Regions from separate parts of the Streptomyces sp. NBC_00094 genome, predicted to be linked through region 1. Evidence: riboswitches for the same ligand, from Rfam matches in the RefSeq annotation. Region 1 holds a riboswitch; each other region holds the start of a gene.

Region 1 (6,899 bases):
ATGGCCACCCCGCACGTCGCGGGCGCCGCCGCCGTCTACCTCGCCGGCCACACCTCCGCCACTCCGGCGCAGGTCGCGACCGCTCTGGTGAACGGAGCCACCGTGAACAAGGTGACCAGCCCGGGCAGCGGCTCGCCCAACCGCCTCCTGCGGATCGTCCCGTAACCACCGCGCGATCGGTCGGGGGTCTTGCGCAGGCCCCCGGCCCGCTCTACTCTCCGGGCTCATTGGTTAGGAACACTTCCTAACCAATGGGCCTTCAGAGAGAGGGAGTTGTCATGCGACGACGAAGCGCCTCGCTTCTCGGACTCGCCGGCCTGTTGGTGCTGCCCCTGACATCCGTTCCGACGGCGTACGCCCAACCACCGGCGCAGGCACGGGTGCAGGAGGCGGCGGCCGCCGCCGACGCCCTCGTGTCCGCCGGAAAGCCGGCGACGGCCTCGTCCGTCGAGGCGGCCGGGTACGAACCGGGCCGTGCGGTCGACGGCAGTGCCACCACCCGCTGGGCCAGCCTGGAGGGAGTCGACCCGCAGTGGGTCCGCGTGGACCTCGGCGCGACGCACACCGTCTCCCGGGTGAAGCTCACCTGGGAGGCCGCCTACGGCAAGGCGTACCGGATACAGACCTCGGCCGACGGGTCGACCTGGACCGACGTCTACTCCACCACCACCGGTGACGGCGGCGTCGACGACCTCACGCTCTCCGGCACCGGTCGGTACCTCCGCATGTACGGGACCACGCGCGGCACGCCGTACGGCTACTCCCTCTGGGAGTTCGAGGTCTACGGGACCCCGAGCGGCGGCGGTGGAGGCGGGACGGCCGTCCCCTTCGGCAGCCACCTCAGGCCGTACACCGCCGGAACGCTGAAGCCCTCCGGCGCGCAGGCCACGCTCGACCAGAAGGTCGTCGAGTACTACAACAAGTGGAAGGCCGCCTTCGTCCGCCAGAACTGCGGCAACGGCTGGTACCAGATCATCTCGCCCGACGCCGACCACCCGTACGTCGCCGAGGCCCAGGGGTACGGCATGGTCGTCGCCGCGACCATGGCGGGCGCCGACCCCGACGCGAAGAAGATCTTCGACGGTCTGGTGAAGTGGAAGATCGACCACCCGTCCTCCATCAACCCGAACCTCCTCGCGGCCGAGCAGGACACCGCCTGCAAGAGCGTCAACGGCGGTGACGGTGCCACCGACGGCGACATGGACGTGGCCTACGGTCTGCTCCTCGCCGACAAGCAGTGGGGGAGTGCGGGCACCTACAACTACAAGGACCTCGCGCTCAAGCACATCGCCGCGATCAAGAAGGACGAACTCAACCCGACGACCAAGCTCCTGAAGCTGGGCGACTGGAGCAGCTCAGGCGACCAGTACTACTACATCAGCCGCACCTCCGACTGGATGGTCGACCACTTCCGCGCCTTCCGTACGGCCTCCGGCGACACCACCTGGGACGCCGTGCGCACCGCGCACCAGACCCAGATCTCCCGCCTCCAGTCGACCTACGCCTCCGGTACGGGACTGCTTCCCGACTTCGTCGTCGACACCAACACCACGCCCAAGCCCGCCCCGGGCCAGGTCCTGGAGGACCCCAACGACGGCGCGTACTGGTGGAACGCCTGTCGTACCCCGTGGCGCATCGCCGACGACGCCGTGACCAGCGGGGACGCCACGTCGCTCGCCGCCGCACGGAAGCTGAACACCTGGATCAAGACGAAGACCGGCGGCGACCCGAACAAGATCGCCATCGGCTACAAGCTCAACGGCACCCAGATCTCGGCGGGCAGCGAGGCGGCCTTCTTCGCCCCGTTCGCCGTGGCGGCCATGACGGACCCGGGCAGCCAGGCATGGCTGGACGCCCTCTGGAACAAGATGCTGGCCACGCCGGTCGACACGAGCAGCTACTTCTCGGCCAGCATCCAGCTCCAGGTCATGATCACGGCCTCCGGGAACCACTGGGTCCCGTAAGCGCGCCGATCAGTGGTGGAAGAGCCTCAGCCCGGTGCGCGCGAGCGTGATCCCGTGCTCGCGGCAGGCGTCCTCCACGTCGGTGGAGCGGATCGACCCGCCGGGTTCGGCGACGGCGGTGACGCCGTGCCGGCGCGCGTGGTCGACGTTGTCCCGGAAGGGCAGCGCGCCGTCCGAGGCGAACGCCACCCCGGTCAGCTCCGCGAGCCACTCGGTGCGCTGCCGGTCGGTGAGGTCGGGGGCGGGCACGGACAGGGCCCCGGACAGGCGCTCGCGCTCGTCCGGGGTGAGGTCGCCCTCGACGAACCGGATCTGCCAGTTGATCCGGTCCTGGCGGCGGACACCGGGCCGGAAGGCGAGCGCGCGGACGGCGGGGTGGCGGCGCAGCCACCACGTGTCGGTCTTCGCGCCCGCCAGCCGGGTGCAGTCCACCCGGGACTGCTGCCCGGCGCCGATCCCGAGCGTCGCCCCGCCGCGTACGTAACAGACCGAGTTGGACTGGGTGTAGCGCAGCACCGCCAGTCCGAGCAGGAGGTCCTCCGAGGCCGCCGTCGTGAGCTCACCGCACACGACGTCGTCCAGGAGCGCGGGGGAGAGCGGTACGTCGTCGCGCTGCTGCGTCAGCCGCACACCGAACACCTCCCGGGCCTCCTGGCCCGGCGGGGTGAAGGTCTCGTCGGCTTCCATGACCAGGAAGCGGCCGCTCTTCTTCCGGCTGAGGGTCTCGACGGTGCCGGGAGCGTAGCCGGGGGCGATGACACCGTCGCAGACCACCCGGGTCAGCAGCTCGGCGAGTTCGGCGTCGACCGGGTGCGAGACGGCGGCGAAGTCGCCGTACGAGGACTTCGGATCGGCGTCACGGGCCCGGAGATAGGCGCTGGTGAGCGCACCGACACGGTCGCGGTCGACGCCGTACAGCTCGGCGGTCACCTCGTCGACGGGGCCGGCCACCGCCGCCCCGGCCGGCGAGACGTGCTTGAAGGAGGCGGCGGCCGGCCGTCCGAGGACGGCGCTCGCCTCCCGTACCAGCTGCCAACTGTTCAGCGCGTCCAGCAGGTTGATGTAGGACGGGCTGCCGTTCACCACCCTGACCGGCAGGTTCCCGGGCACCACCGGCGCGGTGGTCGCCACCAGCTGCTGGGGATTGATGCCGTAACGCAGTTCCATCTCAAGACCTCCTGGGTCAGCGGGACATCACTGACGCAGGCGCCCAGGCGGTCGACGCTCACGCGGGAACAGCGGGATCAACTGCCGCTCCCCGGTGGTGATCCACCTTCGCCAGTCGCGGCGGGCACGATGCTACCCGCACGACGGAAACGCCGCGCGCCGCACCTCCCGTACGGGACGTGCGGCGCGCGGTCGTGCGGTGGTGAGCTCGGGAATCCCGAGGATCAGACCGCCGGGACCGGGAAGGTCGGGTACTCCACGCCGGAGACGTGCTGGACGACCCGGATGACCTGGCACGAGTAGCCGAACTCGTTGTCGTACCACAGGTAGAGGATCGCGTTGTCGCCGTCGACCTTGGTCGCGCCGGCGTCCACGATCGACGCGTGGCGCGAGCCGACGAAGTCCATCGAGACGGCGTCGGGGGCCGTGGTGAAGTCGATCTGGCGCTTCAGCGGCGAGTGCAGCGAGACGTCGCGGAGGTACTCCAGGACCTCCTCGCGGGTGGTCTCGCGGCCGAGGCGCAGGCTCAGGATCGCGATCGAGACGTCCGGAACCGGCACGCGGATGGAGCTGCCGGTGATCGGGGCCTTGAGGTCCGGCAGGGCCTTGGCGACGGCCGAGGCGGCACCGGTCTCGGTGATCACCATGTTCAGCGGCGCGGAACGGCCACGGCGGTCGGCCTTGTGGTAGTTGTCCAGGAGGTTCTGGTCGTTCGTGAACGAGTGGACCGTCTCCACGTGGCCGCGCAGCACGCCGTACTCGTCGTCCATGGCCTTCAGCGGCGGGACGATCGCGTTGGTGGTGCAGGAGGCGCAGGACAGGATCTTCTCGTCCGGCTTGACCGTCTCGTGGTTGACGCCGTGCACGATGTTCGGCACGTCACCCTTGCCGGGCGCGGTCAGGACGACCTTGTCGATGCCGGGGCGCAGGTGCTTGGAGAGGCCCTCGCGGTCCCGCCACTTGCCGGTGTTGTCGATCAGGATGGCGTTGTCGATGCCGTACGCCGTGTAGTCGACCTCGGACGGGTCGTTGGCGTAGATCACCTTGATCGTGTTGCCGTTGGCGACGATCGTGCTGCTCGCCTCGTCGACCGTGATCGTGCCCTGGAACTGACCGTGGATGGAGTCGCGGCGCAGCAGCGAGGCGCGCTTCACGAGGTCCTGCTCGCCACCGCCACGGACGACGATCGCGCGGAGGCGCAGACCGTTGCCGGAACCGGCCTTCTCGATGAGGAGGCGGGCGACGAGGCGGCCGATGCGGCCGAAGCCGTACAGGACGACGTCGCGGCCGTCACGGCGCTCGATCTTGTTCTCGCCGGTGGCGCCGGCGACGGCCTCGGCGGTGAACTCGGCCACGGAGAGACCGCGGTCGTCGGTCTTGTAGTCCGCGGCCAGCACGCCGATGTCGATCTGGCACGGGCCCAGGTCGAGCGTCGTGAGCGTCTGGAGGAACGGAAGCGTCTCGGTGACCGAGAGCTCCTCGCCGTCGATCTGCCGGGCGAAGCGGTGGGTCTTGAGGATGCTGACCACCGACTTGTTCACCAGGGAGCGGCTGTGGACCAGGACGGTGACGTCCTGCTCCCGGTGCAGCTTCCCGATGATCGGGATCATCGACTCCGCGATCTCCTCGCGGTTCTTCCAGCTGGTGAACGAGTCGTCATTGACAGTCACAAGTTTATCTTTCGAGCTAGGCGGCGCTCATATGGTAACCCCCGGCCGCTTTGATCAATCAAGGGGGGGCCGAACCGTACGATGGACGGCGCCGGGATCCGCCGCAGGGCGGGCCCGTCTACCGGATGCGGGGGCATGGTGGTGAAGTTCGGACTGCTCGGTTCGCTCGTGGTCCACGACGGTACGGAACCGCGACCCGTGACCGGCCCCAAGGTCCGCGTCCTCCTCGCCGCCCTGCTCCTCGGCGCCGGGCACACCGTCCCGAAGGACACCCTCAAAGCGGCGCTCTGGGGCGACTCGCTACCGGCCAGCGCCGACGCCTCCCTCGCCAACCACCTCACCCGGCTGCGCAGGGTCCTCGCCACCGTGGACGGGCCCCCGGCCGGAGCCGCCCCCACCGACGCCGGGACCGGAGGGCGCCTGCTCACCGTGGCCCCCGGCTACCGGCTGCTCGTCCACGAGGGCGAGCTCGACGCGGACGTCTTCGAGACCCGGATACGGGCCGCGGGCCACGCCCACGAGCAGGAGGACTGGGAGGGCGTCCTCCGGGAGACCGCCGGGGCGATGAGCCTGTGGCGCGGTACGCCCCTGGCGGACCTGGCGCCCTTCTCCGAGACCGGTGGACCCGCGCTCCGCGTCCACCAGCTCGTGGAAGCGCGCCTCCAGGCCCTGGAGTGGGGCTGCGACGCCGAGCTCCACCTGGGACGGCACCAGGACCTGATCCCGCGGCTGACCTCCCTGGCGGCCGAGCACCCGCTGCGCGAGGGGTTCCACCAGCGGCTCATGCTGGCCCTGCACAGAGCCGGCCGGCAGGCCGAGGCCTTCGCCGTCTTCCACCGACTGCGCCGGAACCTGGTCGACGAGCTCGGTACGGAGCCGGGGGCCGCCGTCCAGCAGGCCCACCAGGAGGTACTGGCGGGAGCCCCGCACCCCCGCACCCGCCCCCGTCCGCGCCCCCGCCCGGAACCGGCGCGTCCACCCTTCCAACTGCCCCACGAGGGAGATTCCTTCACCGGCAGGGAGTCCGAGGTGGCGACCCTGCGAGCGCTGCTCGACGCGACGGCGGGCACCGGGGGCGCCCGGCCCGGCCCCGCCGGCAGACCGCGCCACATCAGGCCCGTCGTCATCTCCGGCATGGGGGGCGTGGGCAAGACCGCTCTCGCCGTCCACGTCGCCCACCGCGCCCGCGAGGCCTTCCCCGACGGTGTCCTCTACGCCGACCTGCGCGGCTACAGCGTCGGCGGCGCGCGCACGGCGCACGAGCTGCTCGCCCGGTTCCTGTCGGACCTCGGCATGCGCCACGACAGCCTCCCCGACGACACGGACGACCGGGCGCTCCTCCTCCGCGACGCGCTCACCGAGCGCCGCGTGCTGCTCGTCCTCGACAACGTGCGCGACGCCGCCCACGTCGCCCCCCTCCTCCCGGCCGGCGGCCGAAGCGCCGCCCTGATCACCAGCAGGCAGCTGCTCGCCGATCTGCCCGGCGCCGTCAAGGTCCCGCTGTCCCCGCTCGCCGAGTCCGACCAGCACGCGCTCCTCGCCAGGCTCTGCGGCGCGGCGCGCGTACGGAGCGAGCCCGAGGCCCTCGCCGACATCATGGCCGCGTGCGGCGGCCTTCCCCTGGCCCTGCACATCGTCGGCGGCCGGCTGGCGTCCCGGCCCTCGTGGCCGCTCGCCCTCCTCGCCAAGCGGCTCACCCCGCACCAGGGCCGTCTGGAGACCCTCGCGATGGGCACCGTCGACGTCCAGCGCACCTTCGCGATGAGCTACCTGGCCGTGCGCGACAGCCACCTGTCCCTGGAGCGCGAGGCGGCGAGGGCCTTCCGGCTCCTCGGCCGGCTCTGGTCGGGCCTCCCGGTCACCCCGCAGTCCGCCGCCGCGCTCCTGGACGTCACGGAGGGCCGCGCCGCCGCCGTACTCGACGTCCTGGCCGACGCCCACCTCCTCCTCAACCCCGAACCCGACCGGTACGCCTTCCACGACCTGCTCGGCGAGTACGCGGCGCAGCGCGGCGAGGAGGAGGAGACCCCGGAGGACCGGAAGGCCGCCCTCCTGCGCCTGCTCACCTGGTACGTCGAGGCCGTCGGCGCCGCGTCAC
Region 2 (6,899 bases), 7.3 Mb from region 1:
GGAACTCGCTGTAGTGGCCGCGCTGGACGAGGGCGCGCGACGGGCACGTGCACACCTCGCCCTGGTTGAGGGCGAACATCGTGAAGCCTTCCAGGGCCTTGTCCCGGAAGTCGTCGTCCGCCGCCCACACGTCGTCGAAGAAGATGTTCGGCGACTTGCCGCCGAGTTCGAGCGTGACCGGCTTCAGGTTCTCCGACGCGTACCCCATGATCAGGCGGCCCGTCGACGTCTCCCCGGTGAACGCGATCTTCGCCACGCGCGGCGAGGAGGCGAGCGGCTTGCCCGCCTCCTCGCCGAAGCCGTTGACGATGTTCAGCACGCCCGGCGGCAGCAGGTCCGCGACCAGGCTCAGCCAGAAGTGCACGGAGGCCGGGGTCTGTTCGGCGGGCTTCAGGATCACCGCGTTGCCCGCCGCCAGCGCCGGGGCGAGCTTCCAGACCGCCATCAGGATCGGGAAGTTCCACGGGATGATCTGCGCGACGACGCCCAACGGCTCGTGGAAGTGGTATGCGACGGTGTCGTCGTCGATCTCGCTCAGCGAACCCTCCTGGGCCCGCAGCGCCCCCGCGAAGTAGCGGAAGTGGTCGATCGCGAGCGGGATGTCGGCGGCCAGCGTCTCTCGTACGGGCTTGCCGTTGTCCCAGCTCTCCGCGACCGCGAGCGCCTCCAGGTTGCTCTCCATCCGGTCCGCGATCCTCAGGAGGACGCTCGCGCGCTCCGCCGGTGCCGTCCGGCCCCACCCCGGAGCCGCCGCGTGCGCCGCGTCGAGCGCGCGTTCCACGTCCTCGGCGGTACCGCGGGCGACCTCGGTGAACGTGCGGCCGTCGACCGGGCTCGGGTTCTCGAAGTACCGGCCGCGCGCCGGGGCGACGTACTCGCCACCGATCCAGTGGTCGTAGCGGTCCGCGTACGACATGAGCGCGCCCTCGGTGCCGGGTGCGGCGTATCGGGTCATCGGCATGGCCTCCCTCGGTGCGCCGGCCGTCCCTGGCCGGCGCTCACCGTCGAGTCTGCGGACCCGAACGTTGCAATCCCGTTGCATCGCAGGCCAGTTCCGCCTCCAGGGAGTCGAGCCGGGCGCGTACGGGAGGGAGTTGGGACGCCGGGACGGCCGTGCACAGTGCCCGCCAGATCGCGATGTCCTCCTCGCCCCACGTGCTGTACGCCCAGTCCGCGAGCAGCCCCGGATCGCCCCGCTCCACCAGCGCCGCCCGCAGCCGGTCCGCCAGCCGCTCCCGCAGCCGTACGACCCCGGGGGCGAGCGAGGCCGGCAGCAGCGGGCCCGCGTACTCGGCGGCCGCCGCCGAGACGGCCCCCGAGGCGAGCCGCCGGTCGACCGTCGTGAAGTCCGCGTCCACCACGCCCTCCAGCCGGTACGGGCGCGACCGCAGCACGTCGGGGCCGAGCAGCGCGCGGAGCCGGGACAGCTCCGCCCGCAGCGTCACCGGGGTGACCGACTCGTCCTCGTACAGCAGTGTCAGGAGCTCGTCGCCGCCCACCCCCTCCGGGCGGTGCGCGAGGACCACCAGGATCTCGCTGTGACGGCGGGACAGACGGACCCTCCGCCCGGCCATCGAGACCACCGCCTCGTCGCGACCGAGCGCGGAGAGTCGGAGCCGGCCCGCCTGCGCGGGCGGCCCGAGCAGCGCCAGCTGGGACTCGGCCGCGCGCGCCACGGCCTGGACGAAGCCGAGGCTGTGCGGGTGCGCGAGCCGCTCCCCGCCCGTGATGTCGACCGCCCCGAGCACGCGCCCGCTGTACGGGTCGTGCACGGGAGCGGCGGCGCACGTCCACGCCCGCACCGGCCGCCGGAAGTGCTCGGTGGCCACGACCTGCACCGGCCGGTCGACGGCGATCGCCGTGCCGGGCGCGTTCGTCCCGGCCGCCGACTCCGACCAGCGGGCCCCGGCCACGAAGTTCATCGCGCGGGCCTGGCGCAGGGTTGTCGGATGGCCCTCCACCCAGAGCATCCGCCCGGCGGCGTCACACACCGCGAGCAGATGCTCCCCGTCCGTCGCGTACGCCCCCATCAGCTCCCGGATCACCGGCATCGCCGCCGCCAGCGGATGACCGTCCCGGTGCGCGGCCAGCTCGTCCTCGTCCAGCTCGACCCGGGCCTCGCCCTCCTGGCTCACCCTTGCCCGTACGGAACGGCGCCAGGAGGCGGCGACCAGAGGCCGCATCGGATCCGGGCGGCCGGGATCGCGGTTGGGGTGGGGTTGGGGGCCGGGCCCGCCGTCGCGGCCGGGGCTATGGCTGTGGTCGCGGTCAGGGCTTGGGCTTGGGCTGGGGTCGCGGTCGCGGTCAGGGGCGGCACCTGCCCTCGCCCCCTCCGTCGACTCCGCACGGCCCCGACCCACTGTCCCTGCCACCCACGCATCGCTCAACTCGGCCTCCCCGTCGAGGTCGTCCTGCACGTCGGGCTCATCGTCGTGCGCACCCGGGCCGCCGACAAGCGCCCCGGCAGCCCGGCATATGCACCCTGTCCGGGACCCGCCCCCGGCCCCTCACGTACAGTGGGGCTCGGGCCGTGACTGGCGCTTGAGGTGGATCACCACCGGGGAGCGGCCCCGGTGGACCGCACCCGATCGGGGCGGCCGTGCCGCTGCCGTGCGCCTGGGCGAACCATCCGTCAGAGACGACGCCCAGGAGCAGCAATGTCCACCAGCACCGCCACCCTCATGGACGGCACCGCCCTCGCCCGCCGTACGGTCGAGGAGACCGCCGCCCGCGCCGCCGAGGTCACCCGCCGCACCGGCGTCACGCCGTGCCTCGCGACCGTGCTGGTCGGCGCCGACCCGGCATCCGTGACCTACGTGAAGATGAAGCAGAACCGCTGCGCGAAGGCCGGAATCCGCTCCAGGCACGTCGAACTGCCCGCCGCCACGACGACCGAGGAGCTCGTCGCCGCGATCACCGCGCTGTCGGAGGACCCCGAGGTCCACGGCATCCTGCTCCAGCACCCGGTCGGCCCGCACATCGACGAGCGCGCCGCCTTCGAGGCCATCGCCCCCGAGAAGGACGTCGACGGCGTCACCATGGCCTCGTTCGCCGCCATGGGCTTCGGGCTGCCCGGCTTCGTCTCCTGCACGCCCGGCGGCATCATGCGCCTCCTCGACGCGTACGAGGTCGAGCTGAGCGGCAAGCGGGCCGTCGTCGTCGGCCGCAGCGCGATCCTCGGCAAGCCGGCCGGTCTCCTCCTCCTCGGCCGCGACGCCACCGTCACGTACTGCCACTCCCGTACCCAGGAGCTCTCCTCCGTCATCCGCGAGGCCGACATCCTGGTGGCCGCCGTCGGCAAGCCCGCCTTCATCAAGGGCGAGGACATCAAGCCGGGCGCCGTCGTCATCGACGCCGGTTACAACCCGGGCAACATCGGCGACGTCGACTTCGCGTCCGCCGCCGAGCGCGCCTCCCTCATCACCCCGGTCCCCGGCGGTGTCGGCCCCATGACGATCGCCGTGCTGCTCGCCCAGACGGTCGAGGGCGCTGAGCGCCAGCTGGGTCTGTAGGAGCGGGGCCGTAGGGAAAGGGGAGGGCATTGTCCGGGCATGCTCGGACAATGTGTCATCGGTGATGGTCACGATTCCGTACAGGCCTTGGCCAACGGTCCCGGATCACTCGCCACACGGCCGTCGACAGGGAACCCTGGTCCCTGTGCCGCACCAACCGACCGTCAGCCCGCCGCCGGACTCCGGGCCTGGCGCGTCCGGCCCGGACGATGCCCCGTTCTCGTCAGGCCCGACGAACGCCTCCGTGTTCGTGTCCGCGCCCCACTCCGCCGAGCGGGCCGCCGGCGTGGCGTGGCCGCGTGTCGTGCGCCTCGGGGCGCCCCGGCCCGGGCCTGCCGCGCGCCGCGCGCGGTGGTTCGGCGTCCCGCTCGTCCCGCTGCTCCTCGCCGCCCTGGTCGTGGGCGGCTTCACGGCCGTCGGCGGCTGGGGCGACCACGAAGGAGCCGCCTACGGGGAGCCGGGGGGCGGCCCGGAGGCCGTACCGGCCCCGGCCGTCACCGAGCAGGACGCCGCGGGGACGCGTACCCCGAAGGCCGACGCGCCGCCGACCGGCGCGCCGGTGACGGGCACTCCCGCGGGCGACACGCCGACGAATACGCCGACGAGCACGCCCGAGGGCGGCGCGACGGCCGCGGCGACGGAGAAGGGCTCCGACCCGCAGCAGGGGGAGAGCGCCTCGCCGGACTCCTCCCGTACCCCGAGCACCGCCCCTGCCACGACCAGGCCGGCGGCCTCCACGGCACCGACGGGCACGCGGCCGCCCGCCCGGCCCGTCTCCTTCGAGGCGCTGCGCGTCGGCGACTGCTTCGACATCGACCGCGACACGCCGGGCACCGCCCTCCGCCGCTCCTGCAACACGCCGCACGACGCCGAGCTCGTCGCCCGGCCACGCCTGACCGGTTCCTACGCCGACGACCAGCGGGTGCGCGAGGCGGCGACGGAACTCTGCCGCGTGCCGCTGCGCGACAAGGCCGCCCTGCAGCCGCTCGGCACGCGGTGGACGACCTTCGTCCAGTACCCCTACCGCACCAGCTACCTGCTGGGCTCGGACACCGCCGCCTGCAGCCTGGCCGCCCGTTCCGCGAGCGGCGACAAGCTCACCGCCCGCCTCCGGTAGCGCCCCCGGCCCGGGTGGTCCCGAAGCTCCCGCCGGCCCCGCCGGCCGGCGCGGTGTCGGTCGCCAGCGCCGCCGCCAGGGCAGACGCCGGGTCGCGGTCCGCCGGGCCCGCGGGGGACCAGCGGGCGCCGGCCTTGCGGTACGGCCACCAGCGGCCGTCCGTCCCGAGGCGCAGCTGCGCCTCGGCGCCCACCACGGTCCAGCGCGCACCGGCCGTCCGTCGCAGCACGGGCCGCTCGTCGTCCTCCCAGGCCTCCGCGAGCCGCGCCGCCGCGCGGGCGAGGGTCTCGGCGTCCGGCGTCCACTCCTCCTCCAGTACGGCGAGGGCGGCGCTGCCCCCGAACCGCCACGCGCGCGTGGCCACGTCCAGCTCCGCCCGCGTCCTGCCCGAACCGACGGCGAGCCGCGCCGCGATCCAGGACTCGGGGGAGCCCGCCGCGAGCCGCGCCGCGTCCTGAGCGACCGTCAGCGACGGCTCCACGGACTCCGGCCCGCCGAAGCCACCGGCCGACGACACGCCCCGGTCGGGAACGGCCGGTGCGCCGCCTGCCCCGAGGACCGCGACCAGCATCCGGTGGGCGCGTGCCGCCGCGTCCCTCGCGAGGTACTCCAGCGCCGTCGGGTCGACCCCGGGCTCCGGCTCCGTCTCCGTGTCCAGGGACGGCGGTTCGCCCGGCGCGGACGGGGCCGGCGCGGGAGCGGGGAGGGGCGGCAGGATGTCGCGCGCGGCGTACGCCTCCGCCGCCGACACGCCCGGCAGACCGCCCGGACCCTCCGGCCCGGCCTCCGCCCGTCCGCCGGGTGCCGAAGGCACCGCGGCCCGCCGCGCGCTGCGCTCCTGGAGCTGGTCGAGGAGGGTCCGTTCGCCGCGCCCCCGCATCAGCAACAGCACGAAGGGGTCCTCGTCGAGCAGCCGTGCCACCTGGTAGCAGAGCGCCGAGGTGTGCGGACAGTGGTCCCACGCCTCGCACCCGCACTCCGGATCGAGATCGCCGATCCCGGGCAGCAGATCGAGACCGGCCACCGCCGCGTCCTCCACCAGGTGCGGCGGCATCTCGCGTTCGAGGAGCGCCGCGATGTGCCCCGCGCTGTCCACGGCCAGGTCGAGCAGCCGCTCCCACTCCTCCTCCGAGAACTCCCGCACCAGCACGTCGCTGCGGTGCGCCGTACCGTCGCGGTCCTTGACGATCGCGGTGATCCGGCCTGGCCGCACCGACACGGCACCCACCGCGCCCGCGCGCGCGTGCCGCCGCCCGGCCTTGAGCTGCTGGCCGTCGAGCGCCGTGTCCTCCAGCGCCTTGAGCCACGCCCGGCCCCACCAGGTCCTGGTGAACGCCGCGCCCTTCGCGGGCGGCAGCGCCTCGAAGGTCCGCTCGTCGCCCCCGTGTCCGTACCCGCTCATCGTTCGTCCCCTCGCAGCCGTACGAGCTCCGCCAGTTCCGCGTCGGTCAGTTCGGTCAGCTCCGGCGGGGTGTCCCCGCCCGTCCCGAGAACGGCGTCGGCCAGTTCCCGTTTGCGGTCCAGCATGGCCGCGATCCGGTCCTCGATCGTGCCCTCGGCGATCAGCCGGTGCACCTGCACCGGACGGTCCTGACCGATCCGGTACGCGCGGTCGGTCGCCTGCGCCTCGACGGCCGGGTTCCACCAGCGGTCGTAGTGCACGACATGCTCGGCACGGGTCAGGTTGAGCCCCGTTCCGGCCGCCTTGAGCGAGAGGAGGAACACGGGCACGTCACCGGCCTGGAAACGCGCCACCATAGCCTCGCGCTCGGCGACGGGCGTACCGCCGTGCAGGAACTGGGTCCGCACGCCCCGCGCCGCGAGATGCGCCTCCAGGATCCGGGCCATCCCCACGTACTGGGTGAAGACCAGGGTGCTCGCGCCCTCGGCGAGGATCGTGTCGAGGAGTTCGTCGAGCAGCTCCAGCTTGCCCGAACGCCCCTCGATCCTCGGACGGTCCTCCTTGAGGTACTGGGCGGGGTGGTTGCAGATCTGCTTGAGACCGGTCAGCAGCTTCACGACGAGGCCGCGGCGCGCCATCCCGTCGGCCTCGGCGATCGCCTCCAGCGTCTCGCGGACCACCGCCTCGTAGAGACCGGCCTGTTCCGGCGTCAGGGAGACGGTCCGGTCGGTCTCCGTCTTCGGCGGCAGCTCGGGCGCGATGCCCGGGTCCGACTTGCGGCGACGCAGGAGGAACGGGCGGACCAGCGCGCCGAGCCGCTCGGCGGCGGCCGGGTCCCCGCCGCCCTCGACGGCGGCGGCGAAGCGGG
Region 3 (6,899 bases), 4.4 Mb from region 1:
GCCGCCATGGCCGGGCACGGAGCGGCCGTGCCTGGGTACGGAGCGACCGTGCCTGGGTACGGAGCGGCCGCGGTCTGGCGCGGGGAGGCGGCGGGCGGTCGCGGGAAGGCGGTCGCCCGACGGGCGGAAGTGGCGGCCGGGCGGGCGGAGATGGCGGCCAGGCGGGCGGGGGCGCGGCTCGCGACGACCCCGGAGGCGGTCGCGACGGCGATCGAGCTGGGGCTGCGGCGCGGCTCGGAGACGGTGTGGGTGCCGGGGACGCTGCGGATGGTGATGGCGGCGGTACGACACGTACCGAGGCCGCTCTTCCGGCTCCTGCCGATCTGAGAGTACGGCGCCGGCTTGCTCGGACTGCGGGCTCGGCGGGCGGGCCTGCGGGCTCGGCCGGCGGGATCAGTCGGCGGCCGGGCGGGCTCGGCCGGCAGGCTCGGACGGCGCCCGGGCGGGCTCGGCCGGCAGGCTCGGACGGCGCCCGGGCGGGCTCGGCCGGCAGGCTCGGACGGCGGCCGGGCGGGCTCGGCCGGCGGGCTCGGACGGCGGCCGGGCGGGCTCGGCCGGCGGGATCAGCCGGCGGGGGTGGCCCTCGGTGCGTGGACCGGGGCGCCGCCCTGCGTCGGGACGGCCGAGATCGGGCGGCCGCTGCCGAACTCGTAGTCGTACAGCTTCCGCCACACGCCGTCCGGGCCCTGCTCGTACAGCGAGAAGGCGCGGCACGTCCAGGCCGCCTCGTAGTCCGCGAGCTCCTCGAACGCCCGGTCCATCCCCTCCTCGGAGATGGCGTGCGCCACGGTGACGTGCGGGTGGTACGGGAACTGCAGCTCGCGCGCGAGCGGTCCCGCCTCGTCCCGGATCTGGTGCTGGAGCCGGTTGCAGAGGGGGACGCCCTCCTTGAGCTTCACGAAGACGACCGGGGAGAGCGGACGGAAGGTCCCGGTGCCCTTCAGACGGAGGGGGAAGGGCTGGTACTCGGCGGCGACACCGGCGAGGTGCGCCTCGATCTCCGGGAGCCGCTCCTCGGCGACCTCGGTCGGCGGGACGAGGGTGACGTGGGTGGGGATGCCGTGCGCGGCGGGATCACCGAAGCCCGCGCGCCGCTCCTGGAGCAGGCTGCCGTAAGGCTCCGGGACCGCGATCGAAACGCCGAGCGTTACGGTCCCCACGTCGTTCTCCTCCGTCGTCCGTCGAGTGGTCGGTCGGTGCTGTGTGGTGGTGCAGCCGCCAGTGTGCGTCCTGCACCACCCTCGTGGCCAGGGCCCTAGGACTCAGTGCTTGGCGGGCAGGAAGCCCATCCGGTCGTAGGTCTGCGCCAGCGTCTCCGCCGCGACCGCGCGGGCCTTCTCCGCACCCTTGGCCAGGACAGAGTCCAGCGTCTCCGGGTCGTCCAGGTATTCCTGGGTACGGGCCCGGAACGGCGTGACGAAGTCCACCATGACCTCGGCCAGATCCGTCTTCAGCGCGCCGTACATCTTGCCCTCGTAGCTCTTCTCCAGGTCGGCGATGCTCGTGCCGGAGAGGGTCGAGAGGATGGTGAGGAGGTTGGAGACGCCGGCCTTGTTCTCCGGGTCGAAGCGGATCACGGTCTCCGTGTCGGTGACCGCGCTCTTCACCTTCTTCGCCGTCGCCTTCGGCTCGTCCAGGAGGTTGATCAGGCCCTTCGGCGTCGACGCCGACTTGCTCATCTTGATCGTCGGGTCCTGGAGGTCGTAGATCTTCCCGGTCTCCTTGACGATGTACGGCTTGGGGATCGTGAAGGTGTCGCCGAAGCGGCCGTTGAAGCGCTCCGCGAGGTCGCGCGTCAGCTCGATGTGCTGGCGCTGGTCCTCGCCGACCGGGACCTCGTTGGCCTGGTAGAGCAGGATGTCCGCGACCTGGAGGATCGGGTACGTGAAGAGGCCGACGGTGGCGCGGTCGGCGCCCTGCTTCGCGGACTTGTCCTTGAACTGCGTCATCCGGGAGGCCTCGCCGAACCCGGTGAGGCAGTTCATGACCCAGCCGAGCTGCGCGTGCTCGGGGACGTGGCTCTGGACGAACAGGGTGCAGCGGTCCGGGTCGAGACCGGCGGCGAGCAGCTGCGCGGCGGCGAGGCGGGTGTTGGCCCGCAGCTCGGCGGGGTCCTGCGGCACCGTGATGGCGTGCAGGTCGACGACCATGTAGAAGGCGTCGTGGGTCTCCTGCAGTGCGACGTACTGACGGACCGCACCGAGGTAGTTGCCGAGGTGGAACGAGCCTGCCGTGGGCTGGATTCCGGAGAGCGCGCGAGGACGATCAGAGGCCATGCACATCATTCTCTCAGGTGTGGGAACCGATCCCCGACTGCCGGTGTATCAAAGGTGTGAGGACGCGGGAGGGGGGCCTGGTCGACGACGAGGCCGTGGTGATCGCACGGGTGCGCGCCGGAGAGCCGGAGGCGTACGCGGAGCTGGTCCGCGCCTACACGGCGGTGGCGCTGAGGGCGGCCGTGGCGTGCGGCGCGGGCCCGGAGGCCGAGGACGTGGTGCAGCAGGCGTTCTTCAAGGCGTACCAGGCGCTGGGGCGTTTCGAGGAGGGCGCGGCGTTCCGGCCGTGGCTGCTGCGGATCGTCGTCAATGAGACCAGGAACACAGTGCGCTCGGCGGGTCGGCAGCGGGCCGTCGCGGGGCGGGAGGCGGACCTGCTCGGGGGCGAGCCGCGGATACCGGAGTCGGCGGATCCGGCGGTCGCGGCGGAGGAGCGGGAGCGGAGCCGGCGGCTCTTCGACGCGTTGGACGGCCTCTCCGAGGACCATCGGCGGGTGGTGATCCACCGCTATCTGCTGGAGCTGGACGAGGGGGAGACCGCGGAGGCCCTGGGCTGGCCGAGAGGGACGGTGAAGTCGCGGCTGAGCCGGGCGCTGAAGAAGCTGGGACGCGTGCTGGAGGGAGGTGAGGGGCGTGGCTGAGGAGGAGCGCGGGGTGGAGGAGCGCGGGTCTTCCACCGAGGGGCTGCCGGAGGAGCTGCGGGGGCTCGGGCGGCGGCTGCGACTGCCGGACGTGGACGGCGAGTCCATGGCCGAGCGGGTGCTCGCGCAGCTGCTCGCCGAGCACGTCCCGACACCGTCCGTGCCGGTCCGGCGGCGACGGTGGGCCTGGGTGCGCGAGCGGTGGCGCGCGCTGGTGGCGGGCCTGACCGGGGTGCTGATCGTGCTGGTGCTCACCCCTCCCGTGCGGGCGGCGGTGGCGGACTGGTTCGGCTTCGGCGGGGTCTCCGTGCGGTACGAGGCGGACGGCGGCCACGCGCCGGCCGCCGGGGTGGTGCCGGGCTGCCCCGACCCGGTGGCCCTCACGGAGGCCGGGCGAAGAGCCGGGTTCGAGCCGGTGATACCCCGCTCCCTCGGCTCGCCGGACGCGGTCGCGGTGACCGGGTCGGCCGAGGGGGGCCGGGCGGTGATCAGCCTCTGCTGGCGCGACGGGGAGCGGACGGTCCGGCTGGACGAGTTCCCGGCCCGTCTCGACATCGGCTTCGCCAAGGAGGTCAGGACGCAGCCGCGGTGGGTGGACCTCCCGGACGGCGCCCAGGGGTACTGGTTCGCGGCGCCGCACCTGCTGACCTTCCCGCTGACGGACGGGACGGGCTCGGTGTGGACCCACGAGGTCCGTACGGCGGGCCCCACGCTCCTCTGGACGAGGAACGGGGGCGCGCTCACCTTCCGCCTGGAAGGCATACCGGACCCGGAGGAGGCCCGGCGGACGGCGGAGTCGACCGGCTGACGGGCCGGGTCACGCGGACCGGACCGCGCCGGGCCCGGACCGGGTCACGTCGGACCGGGTCGGGTCACGCCGGACCGGACCGCGTCGGACCGGACCGGGTCACGTCCGCCCGGGTCGCGTCCGCCCGGGTCGGGTCCGCCCGGGTCGGGTCGGGTCAGGTCAGGTCGGGAGGCCCGGGGCCGGGTAGGTGGAGAGGAGGTCGGCGACCTCCTTGCGGATGAGGCCGAGCGTTTCCTCGTCGCCCGTGCCTGCGGCGGCGACACCGCGGTCGATCCACTCCGCGACCTGGGCCATGTGCTCCGTACCGAGACCACGGGAGGTGAGGGAGGGGGTGCCGATGCGGACGCCGGAGGGGTCGAAGGGCTTCCGGGGGTCGTACGGGACGGTGTTGTAGTTGACGACGATCCCCGCCCGGTCGAGGGCCTTCGCGGCGATCTTGCCCGGGACCTGCTTGGGCGTGAGGTCCATCAGGATCAGGTGGTTGTCGGTGCCGCCGGAGACCAGGTCGAAGCCGCGGGCGAGGAGTGCCTCGGCGAGGGCCTTGGCGTTGGCGACGACGGCGTGGGCGTAGTCACGGAAGGAGGGCTGGGCCGCCTCGCGGAGGGCGACGGCGATGGCCGCGGTGGTCTGGTTGTGCGGGCCGCCCTGGAGGCCGGGGAAGACGGCCTTGTCGAGGGCCTTGGCGTGCTCCTCGCGGGACATCAGCATCGCGCCGCGCGGGCCGCGCAGGGTCTTGTGGGTGGTCGTGGAGATCACGTCGACGTGCGGGACCGGGGACGGGTGGGCGCCGCCCGCGATGAGGCCGGCGATGTGGGCGACGTCGGCGACGAGCACGGCGCCTGCCTCGCGGGCGATCTCGCCGAAGGCGGCGAAGTCGATCGTGCGGGGCAGCGCGGTGCCGCCGCAGAAGATCACCTTCGGGCGTTCCCTGAGGGCGATCTCGCGGACCTCGTCGAGGTCGATGAGGCCCGTGTCCTGGCGTACGCCGTACTGGACGCCCCGGAACCACTTGCCGGTGGCGGAGACGCCCCAGCCGTGGGTGAGGTGACCGCCCATCGGCAGGGCCATGCCCATGACGGTGTCGCCGGGCTCGGCGAAGGCGAGGTAGACGGCGAGGTTGGCCGGGGAGCCGGAGTAGGGCTGGACGTTGGCGTGGTCGACGCCGAAGAGCGCCTTGGCGCGCTCGACGGCGAGGGTCTCGACCCGGTCGATGTTCTGCTGGCCCTCGTAGTAGCGGCGGCCGGGGTAGCCCTCGCTGTACTTGTTCTGGAGGACGGTGCCGGAGGCTTCGAGGACGGCGGCGGAGACGTAGTTCTCGCTGGGGATGAGGCGGAGGGTCTCGCCCTGGAGCCGTTCCTCGGCGCCGACGAGGGCGGCGAGTTCGGGGTCGGCCGTGGCGAGGGCGGGGTGCTGCTGGGGCGTGGTCACGATGGTGTCCTCCGGGCGTTGCGGCGGGTCCCGGGACACTGCGGTGAGAGGCGCGGCGCCACGCGGGACTGTCGGGTCCCGTGACGCCCAGGCGAGCGGCGCCTCGTGTGGTCTGCCGCGCACGGCTCCCCCGGGGTCGCTTCCCCGTACGCCAGTCGCCGTGCGTGTTTCCAGACTAGCGGGCGCGCCGTCGTCGAGGTTTCCACGTCCGGCATACGAGCGACGATAAGAAGGGGAGCCACGAGCCACCCCATGAGCCGCAGGACGAACGGAGATCCCGTGTCGAGAACGCAAGACGCGATCGCTTCCGCGGAGGCGCACAGCGCTCACAACTACCACCCCCTTCCGGTCGTCGTCGCCTCGGCGGACGGGGCCTGGATGACCGATGTCGAGGGGCGCCGCTATCTGGACATGCTCGCCGGGTACTCGGCGCTCAACTTCGGGCACGGCAACCGGCGGCTGATCGAGGCCGCGAAGGCGCAGCTGGAGCGCGTGACGCTCACCTCGCGCGCCTTCCACCACGACCGCTTCGCCGAGTTCTGCACGCAGCTCGCGGAGTTGTGCGGCAAGGAGGCGGTGCTGCCGATGAACACGGGGGCGGAGGCGGTCGAGACGGCCGTGAAGACCGCCCGGAAGTGGGGGTACGAGGTGAAGGGCGTGCCGGACGGGCACGCGAAGATCGTGGTCGCGGGGAACAACTTCCACGGCCGGACGACGACGATCGTCAGCTTCTCCACGGACCACGAGGCGCGCGACCACTTCGGCCCGTACACGCCGGGGTTCGAGATCGTTCCGTACGGGGACCTGACGGCGCTCGACGCCGCGGTCACCGAGAACACGGTGGCGGTGCTGCTCGAACCGATCCAGGGCGAGGCGGGTGTCCTGGTGCCGCCGGCCGGCTATCTGCCGGGCGTCCGGGAGCTGACGCGGCGGCGGAACGTGCTGTTCATGGCGGACGAGATCCAGTCGGGCCTCGGCCGGACGGGCAGGACGTTCGCGTGCGAGCACGAGGGCGTGGTGCCGGACGTGTACATCCTGGGGAAGGCGCTGGGCGGCGGGGTGGTGCCGGTGTCGGCGGTGGTCGCCGACCGTTCGGTGCTCGGGGTGTTCCGGCCGGGCGAGCACGGGTCGACCTTCGGCGGGAATCCGCTGGCCTGCGCGGTGGCCCTGGAGGTGATCGCGATGCTGCGGACGGGCGAGTTCCAGGAGCGGGCGACGGAGCTGGGCGAGCACCTCCACTCCGAGCTGGGGCTGCTGGTGGGCGGCGGCGCGGTGGAGGCGGTGCGCGGACGCGGCCTGTGGGCCGGGGTGGACATCGCCCCGGCCCGGGGCACGGGCCGGGAGATCTCGGAGAAGTTGATGGAGCGGGGGGTCCTGGTGAAGGACACCCACGGCTCGACGATCCGGATCGCGCCGCCGCTGGTCATCTCGAAGGAGGACCTGGACTGGGGCCTCGAACAGCTGAGGGGGGTGCTGTCGGACTGACCGAGTCCACTTGAGTAGGGGCGGCCCGCGCCACCGCGCGGGCCGGGCCAGGGGACAACTCGGGGCATTGACACGACAGTTGGTCTAGGCCAATGATGCCGCCATGCCGAGACTCCGTCTGCGTCACGCCCTGCGTGCCGCGCTCGCCGCCCTCGTTCCGGTCGCGCTCCTCGGCGCGTTCACGGGACCCGCGCACTCCGCCCCGAAGGCGGCCTGGCCCGAGCCCGTCCCGGTGGTCTCGCACGTCGAGACCACCGACCC

What was found. Region 1 has a riboswitch for ZMP and ZTP ahead of OG580_RS02645 (phosphoribosylaminoimidazolecarboxamide formyltransferase). Riboswitches for the same ligand answer to the same signal wherever they lie in the genome.
Region 2: another riboswitch for ZMP and ZTP. It lies ahead of OG580_RS34640 (bifunctional 5,10-methylenetetrahydrofolate dehydrogenase/5,10-methenyltetrahydrofolate cyclohydrolase); the one in region 1 lies ahead of OG580_RS02645 (phosphoribosylaminoimidazolecarboxamide formyltransferase).
Region 3: another riboswitch for ZMP and ZTP. It lies ahead of glyA (serine hydroxymethyltransferase); the one in region 1 lies ahead of OG580_RS02645 (phosphoribosylaminoimidazolecarboxamide formyltransferase).

What each region holds. Positions count from the first base shown of each region.
Region 1 covers NZ_JAPEMB010000001.1:588,713-595,611, reverse strand. Annotated here, with positions in the region: gene OG580_RS02655 (S8 family peptidase) at 1-165, shown strand, start outside; gene OG580_RS02650 (glycosyl hydrolase family 8) at 279-1,964, shown strand; gene OG580_RS02645 (phosphoribosylaminoimidazolecarboxamide formyltransferase) at 1,974-3,131, opposite strand; ZMP/ZTP riboswitch at 3,166-3,260, opposite strand; gene OG580_RS02640 (glyceraldehyde-3-phosphate dehydrogenase) at 3,356-4,801, opposite strand; gene OG580_RS02635 (BTAD domain-containing putative transcriptional regulator) at 4,937-6,899, shown strand, end outside.
Region 2 covers NZ_JAPEMB010000001.1:7,862,677-7,869,575, forward strand. Annotated here, with positions in the region: gene OG580_RS34630 (aldehyde dehydrogenase family protein) at 1-955, opposite strand, end outside; partial or broken gene OG580_RS34635 (GAF domain-containing protein) at 999-2,198, opposite strand; ZMP/ZTP riboswitch at 2,521-2,629, shown strand; gene OG580_RS34640 (bifunctional 5,10-methylenetetrahydrofolate dehydrogenase/5,10-methenyltetrahydrofolate cyclohydrolase) at 2,658-3,512, shown strand; gene OG580_RS34645 (hypothetical protein) at 3,757-4,629, shown strand; gene OG580_RS34650 (SWF or SNF family helicase) at 4,610-6,031, opposite strand; gene OG580_RS34655 (DEAD/DEAH box helicase) at 6,028-6,899, opposite strand, start outside.
Region 3 covers NZ_JAPEMB010000001.1:4,986,523-4,993,421, reverse strand. Annotated here, with positions in the region: gene OG580_RS22225 (2'-5' RNA ligase family protein) at 564-1,160, opposite strand; gene trpS (tryptophan--tRNA ligase) at 1,263-2,276, opposite strand; gene OG580_RS22215 (RNA polymerase sigma factor) at 2,333-2,917, shown strand; gene OG580_RS22210 (hypothetical protein) at 2,910-3,725, shown strand; gene glyA (serine hydroxymethyltransferase) at 3,885-5,153, opposite strand; ZMP/ZTP riboswitch at 5,232-5,322, opposite strand; gene rocD (ornithine--oxo-acid transaminase) at 5,433-6,638, shown strand; gene OG580_RS22195 (polysaccharide deacetylase family protein) at 6,742-6,899, shown strand, end outside.